One region of the Pseudomonas sp. ADAK7 genome, then DNA from elsewhere that is predicted to be linked to it. Evidence: predicted binding sites of a transcription regulator. Region 1 holds the regulator's gene; each other region holds the start of a gene.

Evidence for each region. The regulator FliA, encoded in region 1, starts transcription of late flagellar genes. The targets are predictions, from matches to a motif close to CTAAAGTTTNNNNNNNNNNNGCCGNTAA.
Region 2: the regulator FliA is predicted to act here: its motif matches at 1,483-1,510, upstream of HKK53_RS07890 (methyl-accepting chemotaxis protein).
Region 3: the regulator FliA is predicted to act here: its motif matches at 1,216-1,243, upstream of motA (flagellar motor stator protein MotA).

What each region holds. Positions count from the first base shown of each region.
Region 1 covers NZ_CP052861.1:2,592,557-2,595,831, forward strand. Annotated here, with positions in the region: gene HKK53_RS12130 (protein phosphatase CheZ) at 1-488, opposite strand, end outside; gene HKK53_RS12135 (chemotaxis response regulator CheY) at 511-882, opposite strand; gene fliA (RNA polymerase sigma factor FliA) at 1,051-1,791, opposite strand; gene fleN (flagellar synthesis regulator FleN) at 1,788-2,618, opposite strand; gene flhF (flagellar biosynthesis protein FlhF) at 2,735-3,275, opposite strand, start outside.
Region 2 covers NZ_CP052861.1:1,713,680-1,716,954, forward strand. Annotated here, with positions in the region: gene HKK53_RS07890 (methyl-accepting chemotaxis protein) at 1-1,436, opposite strand, end outside; gene HKK53_RS07895 (DUF2388 domain-containing protein) at 1,662-1,976, shown strand; gene HKK53_RS07900 (hypothetical protein) at 2,089-2,490, shown strand; gene HKK53_RS07905 (hypothetical protein) at 2,503-3,275, opposite strand, start outside.
Region 3 covers NZ_CP052861.1:3,837,203-3,840,477, forward strand. Annotated here, with positions in the region: gene motB (flagellar motor protein MotB) at 1-292, opposite strand, end outside; gene motA (flagellar motor stator protein MotA) at 296-1,147, opposite strand; gene HKK53_RS17730 (HDOD domain-containing protein) at 1,314-2,852, shown strand; gene HKK53_RS17735 (rhodanese-like domain-containing protein) at 2,891-3,275, shown strand, end outside.

The DNA of each region.
Region 1 (3,275 bases):
GACACCACGCGATTGTCTTCGCTGCTGCGTGTCAGAAAACCGTCGACCCGCCGCGCCAGCTCGCGAAACTCTTCAGCCCCGACTTCGCGACGCATGAACCGTCCCCAGTCGGTGCTCAAGGCCTGGGCTTCCTGGCTCAGGCCATTGACCAGCGGCGTGGCGTTTTCCACCAGGTCCATGGTGCGGTTGGCGGCGGCCTCGGTCAGCTTGACCACATACCCCAGACGCTCGGTCGCATCCGTGATCTGCGAAACTTCCTCGGCTTGCGGCATGTTCGGGTCAATCTGGAAATTGACGATCGCGCTATGCAGCTCGCGAGTGAGCTTGCCCACTTCCTGATACAGGCCGCGGTCACGGGTCTGATTGAGCTCATGGATCAGTTGCACAGCGTCGCCGAACCTGCCTTTTTCAAGGCTTTCGACCAGTTCGACCGCGTGTTTTTTCAGGGTCGACTCAAAATCGCCCTGTGAAGATTCGTTATGCTCCATAGCTCCCCCGTGGCGCAGTTGCTCAACCGATGCGTTCGAAAATCTTCTCGATTTTTTCTTTCAACGCCTGGGCCGTGAAGGGTTTGACCACATAGCCGTTAACACCGGCCTGGGCCGCTTCGATGATCTGTTCGCGCTTGGCTTCAGCGGTCACCATCAGCACTGGCAAGTGCTTGAGTTTTTCATCGGCGCGCACGTGGCGCAGCAGGTCGATGCCGGTCATGCCTGGCATGTTCCAGTCTGTTACCAGAAAGTCGATGCTGCCGCTGTTGAGCACCGGAATGGCAGTGGTGCCATCGTCAGCCTCGACCGTGTTGGTGAACCCAAGGTCACGCAACAGGTTTTTAATGATCCGCCGCATCGTTGAGAAGTCATCAACGATGAGGATTTTCATGTTCTTGTCCAATTCGACCTCCAAGCAGTCTTAAACGCGCCCAGCACCTGGACGCGCCATTTCAATCAATCCGGCAAAGCACTCAAATGACTGTCTGGAGCACAACAGATCGAGACCGCTGCAGTTCAACACCACACCAGCCTCGTTCGCAGTGTCCCCACACTGCCTTCAGCGCGCTCGCCACTCCCCCAAACGCCCCCGCAAACGGGCCGCGCACTGGCTGTGTAACTGGCTGACACGGGATTCGCTGACACCCAGGACCTCACCGATTTCCTTGAGGTTCAGCTCTTCGTCGTAGTACAGCGCCAACACCAGTCGCTCACGCTCCGGCAAATTGGCAATCGCGTCCGCCAAGGCGGCCTGGAAACGTTCGTCTTCCAGATCGCGCGACGGCTCCAGATGAGCACTGGCGCCATCCTCGTGCAGCCCTTCGTGTTCGCCGTCCTGCAACAGGTCGTCGAAACTGAACAGGCGGCTGCCCAAGGTATCGTTCAAAATCCCGTAATAATCGTCGAGACTCAATTGGAGTTCGGCCGCAACTTCGTGATCTTTAGCATCACGGCCGGTTTTAGCTTCAATCGAGCGAATTGCGTCGCTGACCATGCGGGTATTGCGGTGGACCGAACGTGGTGCCCAGTCCCCCTTGCGTACTTCATCGAGCATCGCGCCACGGATTCGAATGCCCGCGTACGTTTCGAAACTCGCGCCTTTGCTGGCGTCGTATTTGGTCGACACTTCAAGCAGGCCAATCATCCCGGCCTGGATCAGGTCTTCCACCTGGACACTGGCCGGCAGACGCGCCAGCAAGTGGTAAGCAATGCGTTTGACCAGTGGCGCGTAACGCTCGATCAGCTCGTATTGCGCATCACGTGCCGACTTCTTGTAGAGGTTGTAGCCACTGGCTGTCATAGGACGGGTCCTGCGGTCTGTTGCACGAGACGCTCGACGAAAAATTCCAGGTGCCCGCGCGGGTTGGCCGGCAGCGGCCAGGTGTCGACTTTCTGTGCAATCGCCTTGAACGCCAGGGCGCACTTGGAGCGCGGGAAGGCTTCGTAGACGGCACGCTGCTTCTGCACGGCCTTGCGCACGCTTTCGTCGTAAGGCACCGCGCCGACGTATTGTAAGGCGACGTCAAGGAAGCGGTCCGTGACCTTGGTCAACTTGGCGAACAGGTTGCGACCTTCTTGCGGGCTCTGGGCCATGTTGGCCAGGACGCGGAAGCGGTTCATGCCGTAGTCGCGGTTGAGCAATTTGATCAGAGCGTAGGCGTCGGTGATGGAGGTCGGCTCGTCGCAGACCACCAGCAACACTTCTTGCGCGGCGCGGACAAAACTGACTACGGAGTCACCAATACCCGCAGCCGTGTCGATCACCAATACGTCGAGGTTGTCGCCGATATCGCTGAAGGCCTGGATCAGGCCGGCATGCTGGGCCGGGCTCAGATGAACCATGCTCTGGGTGCCGGACGCGGCCGGGACGATGCGAATGCCGCCCGGGCCTTGCAACAGAACGTCGCGCAGCTCGCAGCGGCCTTCGATCACATCGGCCAGGGTACGTTTGGGCGTCAGTCCCAGCAGAACGTCGACGTTCGCCAGACCCAGATCGGCGTCCAGCAGCATGACGCGTCGGCCAAGCTCTGCTAGAGCCAGGGACAAGTTCACTGACACGTTAGTCTTCCCGACGCCACCTTTGCCGCCGGTCACCGCGATCACCTGTACGGGATGCATGCTGCCCATGTTATTTCTTTACCTTGTCTTGCATAGACGGAGGCCACATTACTGGCTGCGCGTTCATCAACTGAACAATGCATGGCAGACCATCGATGTAGGTACAAAAACTGTTCATTAGTACCTCAGCCAACCTGCTTGGTCGGGCTGTGGTAAATATCAGCGAACATGTCAGCCATGGCTTCCTCGCTGGGTTCTTCCTGCATTTGCACGCTCACCGCGCGACTGACCAACTGGTGACGCCGCGGCAGATGCAGATCATCTGGAATGCGCGGGCCATCGGTGAGGTAAGCCACCGGCAATTCATGACTGATGGCCAGGCTCAACACCTCGCCCAGACTCGCCGTTTCATCCAGTTTAGTCAGGATGCAGCCGGCCAGCCCACACCGCTTGTAACTGTGATAAGCAGCGGTTAGAACCTGTTTCTGGCTGGTGGTTGCCAGGACCAGATAATTTTTCGATTTGATCCCGCGACCGGCCAGGCTTTCGAGCTGCATGCGCAGTGCCGGGTCGCTGGCTTGCAGGCCTGCGGTATCGATCAGGATCACACGCTTGCGCAGCAACGGATCCAGCGCTTGCACCAGGGACTGGCCCGGATCGACGTGGGTCACCGACACATTGAGAATGCGGCCCAGCGTCTTGAGTTGTTCCTGGGCGCCGATGCGG
Region 2 (3,275 bases), 880 kb from region 1:
ATGTCGTTGACCAGTTGCGTGGTGTTCAGCGTGGCTTCGAGGATTTCGCGGATGGCGCGTTCGACGTCGGCGGTCACGGCCATGCCTTTGTCGACCTGGGCCACGCCGGCCTCCATGCTGGTGACGGCTTCGCGGGTGCTTTGCTGGATGCGTGCGACCATCGCGGCGATTTCCTGGGTGGACGCGCTGGTGCGGCCCGCCAGGCTGCGGACTTCGTCGGCGACCACGGCAAAACCTCGGCCCTGTTCACCGGCGCGCGCCGCCTCGATCGCGGCATTCAGCGCCAGCAGGTTGGTCTGGTCGGCGATGCCCTTGATCACCTGGATGATGCTGAAAATCCCCTCGGACTCCTTGTCCAGCGTGCGGATCACCTGGGCCGACTGCTGCGCCGAGCGCGCAATGCCGTCCATGTCGCTGACCACCTGATGAATCACCTTGCCGCCGTCCTTGGCCAGTTCTTCGGCCTGGTTGGCCATGTCCAGTGCGCGGTTAGCGTGGCGGGTGATTTCTTCGATGCTGGCGGTCATTTCGCTGGCGGCGGCGGCCATGGTGCTGGCGGCGACGCTTTGCTGCTGGCTGCTGCCGGCGACTTCGTGGCAGCCGTTGCTCAATTGCTGGCTCATGCCGCTGACGCCGTGGGCGTTGCTGCGCACCACTTCGATCATGCCGCGCAGGTCGCGTTGCATGGTCGCCAGGGTGCGGATCAGGCGGCTGGCTTCGTCGTTGCCGGTGGGCTCGATGATCGGTTCGCTGAGGTTGCCATGGGCGATGCTGTCGGCGATGCGAATGGCCGAGCGCAACGGCGCCATGATGCTCAGAATCACCCAGCGACCCTGGGCCAACAGCAACAACAAGCTGGCGACGAGGACGCTGCCGAGGGCGATGTTGGCGTGGCTGATGGCCTGCTGCGTACCTTGGCTGGCTTGTTGAGTGTTGGTCTCGATCAACTCGCTCAGCGCCGACATCTCGCCTTCGAGTTGCGTGAACACGCCGTTGAACGTACCGATCTGCTGCTGCGCGGCCTCCGGATTTTCCAGTGCAACCGCGACAATTCGCTCGGCGGCACTGATGTAGGTGTCGAGGCTCGGCTTGATCTTGTTCAGGCCGGCCATGATGGTCGCGTTGACCGGCAGCTTGAGGTTTTCACCCAGCACCTCACGAAAACGCGTCGCATGCTCCTCGATGGAACTGCGCACCTCGTCCTTGCTGCTGGTGCTTTTGCCCAGTCCCACCAACATCGCCGACAGCACGTCGGCGCGTAGCGCATCGTGCATCATGTCGGCTTCGAGGTGATTGCGCAGCGCCGCCATGCTGACTTCGCTGTCGTTCACGGCCTGGGCCATCTGGGTGTGCCCCAGGTAACTGACCAGGCTCATGACCAACGCCGTGAGCAGGCCCGTCCCCATCAACAGAAGTAACCGTAGTTTTATGGACACTTTGTTGTTCCCCTGTTGGACGCTGCGAAAGACGACTCTGAAGAGGTTATCGACCCCATCCTGTGGTTATTTAAGCCTATTTCCGTGAGCCCGTCGGTTTAAGACCGGCGGTAGAGCCTGGGGTACGTGGCCATTTGCCGGGGGCCACGGAACTCCTGAGCCTCGCCGCACCTCCTAAGTAATGTGTTACTTCCTTTTCGCTTTACGCTGTTGGAGGACGACGCCATGCGCCGCATGTTACTCATTACTTCATTGATGTTATGCCTGCCCATCGGGTCTGCCCTGGCCGTCAGCGGCAAGGACGTCGCGACCTCGGCAGGGGTTTCCGCGTCCCTGTATTCGACCTTCAAAGACCACAAGATGGTGATTCCTGCCCGGGATGACGTCTCTGCGTTTGTCGCCAGTAACGGCGCGATCCGCGGGGTCTACATGGAGGCGGTGTTGCAGCAGATCCGCCAGGACAACCCAGGCCTCAATGCCACCGACGAAGACCTGGCCAACGCGATCCTCGTGCAGTACGAGGGGCCAGCCGCTCACTGATACCAACGTTTACCCGCGTGAGTAACAGGGGCAGGCTCGCTTGGACGCCTGCCCTTGGACCGCACTGGAACACGCTGGGCAAAACCGCTCGCCGGCCTCTATGATTGAGGCCATGACGACCCCGGCCCCGATCCGCTCCCCCTGCCCACCCGGCGCCTGCATTTGCGGGCGTGACCCGTTGCTGGAAACACCCGGCGCGGATGTGCGCATCCTGTTCCTGACCCGCCAGGAAGAAAAGCGCCTGCTCGAACGTCTGGAAAACCTCAAGGACCTCGCCGACCTGGCGCACCTGCAAGCGCTGATGCACGAGCGCTTGGGGATTCGCGTGGCATTGACCCCCAGCTTCAACGAAGTGCGGACCATGCGCGGGATCGGCATTCAGATCGAGGATCTGCCGGGCCTGTGCCGCAAGACCCGCGCCGCCATCCCCGCAGCCATTCGCCGCAGTCTGGAAAAGCGCCCGGAGATTGCCTACGAGCTGCTCAACGCCAACGACCTGTTGCGCGACGCTTGAGTGTTCAGTGCCTCAACGCTTCCAACACCCAGAATACCGCTCACATACCTGATACTCGCGGTCCATCTGCGCCATCCGGTCGAGGTGATGGTTGATGGTGTCGACCAGAACACTTTTCTGCGCCTGGAAGTAAAACATCGCCATCGATTTGTACTCTTCGAACGCGGCCTTGTTGGCAGGCTTGGCCGATTTGTCTTCGGGCTTTGCCCAGTCTTCCAGTTGTTTATCGTCGAGTCGTTGCAGACGCAGGCGGTATTCAGCGGTGTAGCGCTTGAGCGTCTCGGTTTTGTTTTGCACGGCTTCGTTGTCGAAGGCGATCAGGTTCTGGCGATACAGCGTCCAATAGTCGTCCGGCAGGGTAAAGCCCAGTTTGCCCTGGCGTTCGGCAATCAGTTTGTCGAGTTTTTCCGGGGACGAGCGATTGTCAGCATCCTTGATCGGGTCAGGCTTCATCACCGGAATGACCGAACTGTCGATGATCTGGTTGATCCAGGTCACGCGTTGCGGCGTGTCCGGCAGCGGGTCCGGCAGTTTCACGAACAACGGGTTGCGCCCGTCACAGGCCGGCAGCCCCTTGTGCTCGATGACCAAAGGCGTGCGGACATCTTTGCCATCGACCCGCGCCACCCGCTGCAGCAACGTGGTGCACTGGCCGTTGCCGGAACTGAACTTCAACTCGTATTCGGCGTTGCGCTCAGGCTTGAGGGTGAACGCGCCGCCGCACACGGAGTAACCGACCTGCGTGTTGATGCGCAGGTACGCATCCTGCTCAGGCTTGAGCTTGA
Region 3 (3,275 bases), 1.2 Mb from region 1:
GCGGCTGGGACTTCACCTCGGGGTTGAGGGTGTTCTCCGGCGCCAGGGTCGGCGTGCCGCCCAAGTCGATGATGTAGGGCGTGCCGCTTTCGGAGAAGCCGACCGGGTCCTTGAAGTAACCGGCGATGGCGATCTTCTGTTCCGGTGTGGCGGTGGACAGCAGCCACAACACCAGGAAGAACGCCATCATCGCCGTGGCGAAGTCAGCGAAGGCGATTTTCCAGGCGCCCCCGTGATGCCCGCCGGCGATGCGCTTGACGCGCTTGATGATTATCGGCTGATTATTTTCCATGGCTTAACGACCGCGAACGGCTTGTTCCAGCTCGGCAAAGCTTGGACGGTGCGCCGGGTACAGAACCTTGCGCCCGAACTCCACCGCCAACGAAGGCGGCATGCCGGAAGCCGAAGCCACCAGCGAAGCCTTGATGGCTTCGTATACATTCAGTTCTTCCTTGGCATCGTGGGCCAGGGAATGGGCCAACGGACCAAAGAAACCGTACGCCGCGAGAATACCGAAGAAGGTACCGACCAGGGCCGCACCGACGTGCAGGCCGATGGATTTCTGGTCGCCTTCACCCAAGGAAGCCATGGTCACCACAATACCGAGTACCGCCGCCACGATACCGAAACCCGGCATGGCGTCGGCGATGCCGTTCACCGCGTGGGAAGGGTGTTCCAGGTCTTCCTTGAGGCTGTAGAGTTCCATGTCGAACAGGCCTTCGAGTTCATGGGGCGCCATGTTGCCGGAGGACATGATACGCAGGTAATCGCAGATGAACGCGGTCATGCGTTCGTCTTTCAAGACTGTCGGGTACTTGGCGAAGATCGGGCTCGCAGCGGCATCTTCGATGTCGCCTTCGATGGCCATCATGCCTTCGCGGCGGCTCTTGTTGAGGATCTCGTAGATCAGGCCCAGCACTTCAAGATAGAAGGTGTGGTTGAAGCGCGAACTGAACATGCTCAAGGATTTCTTGAGCACGTGCATGGTCATGTAACCGGGGTTGGCCTGCAGGAATGCACCCAGGGCCGCACCCCCGATGATCATCACCTCGAAAGGCTGAATCAGGGCGGCAATTTTGCCATGGGAAAGCACGTATCCGCCGAGCACGCTCGCGAATACGACGATGATGCCGATTAATTTAGCCATAGGTAGGAGAGCACTTACTGAGTCGGGTTCAAGGTCATATTCGGAAGTTAAAAAATCTCTTCTTCTACTTATCGGCAAAACTGCGCCAGACTATAGCCAGTTCAGGCGAAAAGCCAATTTAGCCCGCGCCGGGCGTGTTTACAGCCAATGATGATCCCGTCCAGCCATGGCTAACGAAACGAACGTTCCAACTCCAAAACCGATCAATCTCGAAGGCTGGGTCAAGCTGCTCGATGGCGTGCGCCTGCCGGTTCCGCAAGAGAGTCACGACCGGGTCTGCAAAGCCATTCGCAATAACCGCAGCTCGCTGCGCGACATTGCCGAATTAATGCAGGAAAGTCCGGCCCTGGCCTTGAGCGTCATTCGCGAAGCCAACCGCCACACCCACGGCAGCATGACGGAGCCGGCAGAAAACCTCGATGTGGCGCTCAATCGTCTCGGCTTGAAACGCACCGAAGAACTGCTCGATCGCCTGCCGGCCGAGCCGCAGTCCGGGATTCCGAAAGCCCTGCGCCAGCTGCAACTGATCAGCCAGCACGCGACGCAACAGGCCAACGGTTTTTTCGCCAATCGCCTCGCGCGCCTGTGGCAGGACATCCATTGGGGCAGCCTGCTGTTTCTCTCGCCGCTGTGGCCGATGGCGCTGACGCATCCGCACTTGCTCGAAGAGTGGGAGCTGCGGGTCATCCATAAAGGCGAGTCGGCGCGCAAAGTCGAAAAGCAGTTGTTCGGCGTGCGCCTGCTGGAAATCTGCCTGGCGTTGGTGGACATCTGGCGGTTGCCGATCTGGGTGCAACAGGGCTATCGCCTGCTGCTCAACGAACAACGGGAACTGGTGAAAGTGCTGCGCATTGCCCGGGACAGCGAGCATCCGCTGCGCCAGCAAAATCGTCTCGACGACGATCCGACCCTGCGTCGCTGGCTCAATCAGCCAGCCAACACCGTGCTGCTGGCCAACGGCCTGGCGCTGTCGGCACAACAGGCCTGGGACTGCCCGCACAGTCAACGCTGGCAGTACCTGACCAGCCTTTACCTGCAAATATCGATGGATGAAGTGCAACAACAGTTGCACCAACAGGCCGCCAACAGCGCCCGCCAGCATGCGATGCCCGACCTCTGGCACCCAGCGGTGTCACTGCTGTGGCCGTGGGGCATGAACCGTGTGCACGCCGGTTTGCTGCCGGCCCCGGCGCCGACCACCGAAGACCTGACAAACTGGCGCAAACAATGCGCCGAGCTGCTGGTGGAGCCGAGCCGCTTTACCAACGCGATGCACCTGACCACCTCGGCCCGGGATGCGCTGGTCGCCTGCGGCATGCGTCGGGTGATGATCCTGATGGCCGACCGCACCCACGCCAATCTGCGGGTGCACCAGACCGCAGGGCTGGCGAAAGAAGCCGCCGACCTGAATTTCCTGGTCAGCCAGAGCAGCGTGTTGCAACGCCTGCTCTCGCAACAGGCCCAGGTGCGCCTGACGCCAGCCAACAACGCCCAGTTCTCGGCCCTGCTGCCCGCCAGCCTGCGTTCGCAGTTCAGCGGCGAACACTTGCTGCTGCGCTCACTGGTCAATAATGGCCGGGTGATCATGATTGTGGTGGCGGACCAGGGCGGCGGGCCGTTCTCGGAAATCACCGTGCAAGCCTTCGGCAAAACCGCGCAGTGCATCGAAAAGGCCCTGCATAGCTTTAGCACCCGTGGCCAATAGGCTCTACAATCCCTCCCTTTGTGCTCTGGAGACCTCACATGTCTGACTTCTCTGGCTTGCCGCTGGTGATCGAGCCGAGCGACTTGCTCCCGCGTCTCGACGCCCGCGATCTGATTCTGGTCGACCTGACCAGCAGCGCCCGCTACACCGAAGGGCATCTGCCCGGCGCGCGTTTTGTCGACCCGAAACGTACGCAACTCGGCCAGGCGCCGGCGCCAGGCTTGCTGCCGACCCAAGCGGCCCTTGAAACATTGTTCGGCGAACTGGGCCACAACCCCGATGCGGTCTACGTGGTCTATGACGACGAAGGTGGCGGCTGGGCTGGCCGGTTTATCTGGTTGCTGGATGTCATCGGCCATAGCAAATACCACTATGTCGACGGCGGCCTGCCAGCATGGCTGGCGGAAGGCTTGCCGATGTCGA